2 regions of the Staphylococcus condimenti genome follow, and region 1 is predicted to be linked to the other one. Evidence: predicted binding sites of a transcription regulator. Region 1 holds the regulator's gene; the other holds the start of a gene.
The links. Region 1 encodes LexA, which represses DNA repair genes until DNA is damaged. Its sites were predicted from a motif close to CGAACATATGTTCG; they were not measured.
Positions count from the first base shown of each region.

Region 2: A4G25_RS12585 (YolD-like family protein) is a predicted target of LexA. The motif match lies at 1,570-1,583, and genes of this name have one in related genera.

Region 1 covers NZ_CP015114.1:505,338-508,555, forward strand. Annotated here, with positions in the region: gene tkt (transketolase) at 1-624, opposite strand, end outside; gene A4G25_RS02555 (DUF896 domain-containing protein) at 826-1,068, opposite strand; gene sosA (DNA damage-induced cell division inhibitor SosA) at 1,197-1,430, opposite strand; gene lexA (transcriptional repressor LexA) at 1,574-2,197, shown strand; gene A4G25_RS02570 (CAP domain-containing protein) at 2,295-3,218, opposite strand, start outside.
Region 2 covers NZ_CP015114.1:2,615,810-2,619,027, forward strand. Annotated here, with positions in the region: gene A4G25_RS12575 (C45 family autoproteolytic acyltransferase/hydrolase) at 1-463, opposite strand, end outside; gene A4G25_RS12580 (hypothetical protein) at 902-1,075, shown strand; gene A4G25_RS12585 (YolD-like family protein) at 1,123-1,527, opposite strand; gene pglS (6-phosphogluconolactonase) at 1,712-2,746, shown strand; gene A4G25_RS12595 (SLC13 family permease) at 2,985-3,218, shown strand, end outside.

The sequences.
Region 1 (3,218 bases):
TGCTTCAAAACGTTGTTTGATGTTTTCAGAGAAGGCTTTATCTAAGTCGCCGTCTAATGAGATATCGTTTGAATCATAAAGTGCAATTAATTTATCTAATTGCAAGTGGCCTGCTAATGAAGCTGCTTCATGAGAGATACCTTCCATTAAGTCACCATCAGAAGCCAATACATAAGTGTAATGATCTACTACGTTTGCATCAGGTTTATTGAATTTACCTGCTAAATGATTTTCAGCCATTGCCATTCCCACAGACATAGCAAAACCTTGGCCAAGTGGACCTGTTGTAACTTCTACACCTTGTGTGTGTCTAAATTCAGGATGTCCAGGTGTTTTAGAGTCCCATTGTCTAAATTGTTTCAACTCTTCTAATTCTAAGCTGCCTGATACGTGAAGTAAGCTGTAAAGCAATGCAGAACCATGTCCTGCAGACAAGATGAATCTATCTCTATTAAAGTATTCATTTGAATTAGGATTAAAGTTCAAATGACGTGTCCAAAGCGTATATGCCATTGGCGCAGCACCCATCGGTAAACCTGGATGACCAGAATTTGCTTTCTCAACTGCATCAATACTTAATGCTCTTATCGTATTAACTGCAAGTTCATCTTTTTTGTCAAACATCAATAAAACTTCCTTTCTATACAGCATCATTTTATGCCATTATACATTATCTATAGTTGGTTTTACATTTATTGTTCTTATGAAACCGTTACCAATCTAAATAAATTAATTACTCTTTTACTTTTTTATAAAAAAATACCGTCTCAACACTACGCTGAGGCGGTATGGTTCTATATTCGAAATCAAATTCAACTCTTGATTTTAGCTTCTTTTATTTTGATCACGTTGTATCTTTTTCAATTTATCCGGAGTTACGTCGTTACCTTCAGGGTCTAATACTTTCGTATTTTCGATTTGTTGCTTAAATCCTTCGCGGAAAGTATCAAGATATTTTTGATGTAATTCCGCTCTTTCTTTAGCTTCTTCTTTCGTTAAACCTTCTTCTTTTTTCTTCTTAGAAAGTTCATTAATTCTATTAATTGTTCTTTTATGTTCTTCAGACATGTGTATACCCTCCATCACGTTAATAATCATTTATAATATCAAATTATTCTTTAAAACAAAAATGATACTCTGTTTATTTTTGTTTTCCCTATTTCAACAGGTAATACACTTCATTAGAACTAAAGATTTTAATGCAGAACAGCTATTAAAGGTTTACTTTCTTGTTCGCCATCTGCTTTAATATATCCTTCACGTTCGGCTTTTTGTTCTGCTTTAGTCGATATTGTATGATCTGTCATTTCGTACACTTGTTCTTTGCCATCTGTTTGGTTTGCACTTATAATAAAAGCTGAGAATAGTACAAAAGAAGTTAACAACACTGCAGAATAAGCTAAAAAAGCTGATTGGTATTTCTTAATCATTTTCCAACACTCCCAGAACATTTGTTTGTATTAACACAATATCAGAACGACTGTTCGCTGTCAATACTTTTGCGAACAAATGTTTGTAAATGTGCTGTTCGCATGCTATAATAAGAACAAACTAGAAGAGGATGTGCTTTAATATGACAGAATTAACGAAACGTCAAAGCGAAATTTATGAATATATAAAAACAGTTGTCCATACAAAAGGTTATCCGCCAAGTGTAAGAGAAATTGGAGAAGCTGTCGGATTAGCGTCTAGTTCAACTGTACATGGACATTTATCCAGACTTGAAAGTAAAGGTTACATCAGACGTGATCCTACAAAACCAAGAGCAATTGAAATTGTAAGTGACCAACTTGAAGAAAATGCTGAAATGGAAGGTACTATCCATGTTCCTGTAATCGGTAAAGTTACTGCCGGTGTTCCTATTACTGCTGTTGAAAATATTGAAGAATATTTCCCGCTTCCCGAACACTTAACTTCTACTCATAATAGCGACATTTTCATCTTAAACGTAGTTGGAGACAGTATGATTGAAGCTGGTATTCTCGATGGCGACAAAGTCATTGTCCGCAGCCAAACAATTGCTGAAAACGGCGATATTATCGTAGCAATGACTGAAGATGATGAAGCTACTGTAAAACGTTTCTACAAAGAGAAACATCGTTATCGTTTGCAGCCAGAAAACAGCACGATGGATCCTATTTATTTAGAACACGTTACCGTTTTAGGTAAAGTTGTAGGTTTATTCAGAGAACTATAATATACCTTTTCTGTTTGCATATTATCTCTTCTTAATATCCAGAACGTAAAAATCACCTCAGGACTGAAATTTTTCAGACCCGAGGTGATTTATTTTTTTAACCTGTATAGTTTTCTGTCCAGAACGGTTGTCTCTCTTCGTTGAAACTTACACCCACGCCTAAATTCTTAAAGTTAGATTGCAAGATATTTTTTCGATGGCCCGCTGAATTCATCAAACCTTCATGTGCGAAAATACTGCTTTGTTGGCCATAAGCTAAATTTTCACCTGCTGATTGATATTCGATGCCATCTTTTTGCATTCTATCAAAAGGTGATTCACCTTTAAGGTTATTATGATCAAAGAAGTGATTATCTGCCATATCCTTACTATGTTTACGTGCAGTATCCGATAATGGTTGATTGTATTTTAATACTGATTTATCTTTTTGAACACGTTCTGAATTGACTAAATCAAAATCTTGTAATTCAAAACCTTTTTCAAGTGAAGATGAAGGTGCTCCATATTGCTGTGCTAGACGGTTCTCCATTGTTTTACTCACTTGCAAGAGTCCCTTCACTTGATTATTTTCATGTTGATCATAAAATACAGTCGTATATATATTGTCTTTATTAAACACATCATACTCATCATTATCTAACTCAAATCGATAATTCCCTTTAGTAATTGAATCTAGCGGTTTGCCCATGCGTGTTCGGACAGTATCTTGTGGTGTTCCGTATTTAATCTTAGATTTAGACGAAATAACATTTTGGTTCGTATACATCGCATTTACTTTGTTATCAATATAACTGATCATGATAAATGAATGATATTGATTATGATAGGTATACCATTTCAAACCATATTCATTGGCAGTTACCCTTTGAGGTTGTCCTAACTGTTTTTCCACTTGCGTTTTATCCATATTCATCTGAATATTTCTAATCGCAAAATCTTGTTTGTCAGGAACTTTCAACGCTTCATCATTGACGCTTTCTTTTGCTGCTAAAGCTTGGATTTTGCCTCTTGCTTGTTCTTG
Region 2 (3,218 bases), 550 kb from region 1:
GTCCCGCTCCGTTTAAACCATCCATTCTACCTGTAACTCTAGAAGTAGGACCGATTTGTGCATAGCCTCCGTCATTAGGTTGATAAAGCAGATAACGTCCATCATAAGTCGCTGGGTGATAATCATAGTTTCTTACAAGATAATCATTTCCTAAAAAAACAGTACATCCGCTGTCTTTTTTAATAGGCGTAAAGCGATAATGGGCAAAGTTGAATACAATTTGGCGAATTGGCAATTCAAGTACTTCACGCATACCTATTAATTCTTCCCAAATTTGCGGCGCATAGGTTTGAAATATTGAATACGTTTCATTAACGTCAATATCAAAGCGAGGCAGCCGCTTTTTCCATTCTTTTTCTCTATTTTGAAGTAAACGTGTTTGTTTCATCCATTTTCCAGTTTCCACACCTAAATCAAAATGCGATCCTCGAAATGTCATGATATCCGATTGAACTTTCTGCATTGAAATATCTCCTTAATTTTTCGTTTTTACAATTGTCATAGTAATGTAATTTTTTATTAATAGACTTCGGAAATAATTGTGTATTACAATATAATTAGTAAAGAAACAGTGTAAACAATGTCAATGTCACTTGAAACGCGGAGTAAACGTTCAGGGGTGATAGTTATGTTTCAAGATTATTATAACAAAGCATACTCTGCTGTATATAGATGGTGGAGAGGCGTTTAGTCAGTAATCTTACAATCAACGAAATAATTGACTTTCCGTTAGGTAAGTAATTATTTCGTTTTTTACATAATCAAATTATATATTTTACTTAAATTTTTAGTAACCGAAGTGCTTGAATTAAAACATATTGGGGTATATGTTTTAATGATGAATTTAAGTGTGCTATTATTACAATATGCAGGCTATTATTTTTATAGAGGTGAAAGTAAAATGTTAGACTTTATTAAAGGCTTTTTCAAGTTTTTCTTCGGCTTAGCACTTATCGTGTCATTAGTTGTTGGCGTAGGTGTAGCAGTATTTGCTTATGTCTTTAAGAAAGATTTTGAAGACATTGAAAGAAGAACAAAAGAAATCGTTTCAGATATTGAATCTGGAAATGAATAATTGAGAGGTAGCACTTGCTGGTTGATTCAGCAAGTGCTTTTTCTGTATTAAAGACGAATTAAAGAGATTTGAGTAATGTCTAATAAAGAAAGTTTTACATTTCGCTTTGTTTTTAACTCGTTTCCAATTAAAAATTGCTCTAAATAATCAATTTTTTTAGGCAGCATATTCATTATGAGAATTCTTCCTTCTTTAAAATAGCGTACCTGGATAGGGCATCCTTTGTTGAAAGCAATATCAATTTTTTGATTAAGGTCATGAATTTGGTCTTCAGATAATACAGGACGTTCTACTTTTGTTTGATCTGTTACATATTGATGTAAACGTTCAAACTGTTCTGGTAAGGTGGCAAACGGTGCCCATTTTACCATTCCTCTTCCTTGCGGAATATTCGTTTCTAATTGGCTGCGTGGAATTTTTCGATAATCTGTTTCTGAATGTGAGTATTTCAAAGTTATCACCTGCTCATTGTTCAAGTTGATAATTTTATTATACGAACACTTGTTCGTATTTGCAAGTGCGTCTGTGCGTATTTTGAATATAAAGTTGAACAGCCAATATCTAACTATTATCTTTTTGTACAAGAATATCTTACAATGGTTAATAAATAATTAGTAAAAGAGGAGGGCTTAAATTATGACAAAAGCAGGTTATATTGGATCTTATACAAAAAAAGAAGGAAAGGGTATTTATCGTTTCGTATTGGACGAAGCGAAAGCTGCAATTGAAAAAGTAGAAACAGGATTTGAAATTGAAGCATCAACTTATCTAGCAAGAAAAAATCAATTTTTATATGCGATAACAAAAGAGGGAGAACGTTGTGGCATAGCTAGCTTCCGTGTAGAAAATGATGGACAATTAGTTTTGTTGAATAAATGTTTAGATTCTGTTGAAGGCACAGGGTGCTATATTTCAGTATCGGACGATGGAGCTTATTTGTTTGAAGCGGTATATGGTGCAGGAATCATCCGCTTATATGAATTAGATTCATCAACTGGAGAAGTAGTGAGATTGATTGAGGAATTGAAGCATAACTATAAAACCGGACCAAACGAAAGACAGGATCATCCTCATGTACATTATGCGCATCAAACACCTGATAAAAAATTTGTAGCTGCTTGCGACTTGGGAACAGATCGGATTGTTAGTTATTCATTTAATGAAAATGGATACGATGTAGCAGCAGTTTCTGAGTTTAAAGCAGGCTTTGGCCCTCGCCATATTGAATTTAATAATAATGGGAAATATGCCTACGTAGTGCATGAATTAGCCAATAAAGTCAGCGTAACAAAATATGTAAATGGTCATTTTGAAGAGATTGCTAGTTATTCAACAGTACCTAAGGACTTCGAAGGTGAAAGTAAACTAGCAGGTGTACATTTATCACACGACCAACGTTTCCTATATATCAGCAACAGAGGGCATGATAGCATTGCTGTGTTTGCTGTAAATGATAAAGGTGATGAATTAGAGTTTGTAGAAATTGTTCCAAGCGGCGATGAATTTCCACGTGACTTTAACATTACAGAAGATGATAATTATTTAGTTTGTGCACACCAAGAAGGAGATTACAAAGTGACAGTCTTTGAACGTCATCATGAAAGTGGCAAGTTAAGTTTAACAGATGGTCAACATCATGCCGCAGAAGGTGTTTGTGTAATCTTTGATTAATTATAAATTAGATAAAATATCGGTGCTTAAATCGGCATCGATATTTTTTTATGCAAATCAATAACTAATGGTTATTAAAATGATAACCAAAAGTTATGTATACGTTTACAAAAAAGTAGTTAAATATCCAGAAAATTATGATAAACTTAATAAAACAATAACATGTTTATGCAATAGATATATTTATTTTATCTTATCTAAAAACGTAGACAGCTATTGAATTAAAGGGGGGATTGTTATGCTGAAACAACATAACAGTAATTTTTTCATGACAGGCAGTCTGACATTCTTTTCTAATAAAAAGAAAAATAAGCCTTATAATTTAGGACAGTTGATAGGGCTTATCCTCGGTCCTGTTTTATTTGCGTTGATTTTATTATTTGTGCATCCTGAAGGCTTGGGTTACAAAGGGGTATTTGTAATGGCAAGTACAGCTTGGATTGCAGTTTGGTGGATTACAGAAGCCATACCT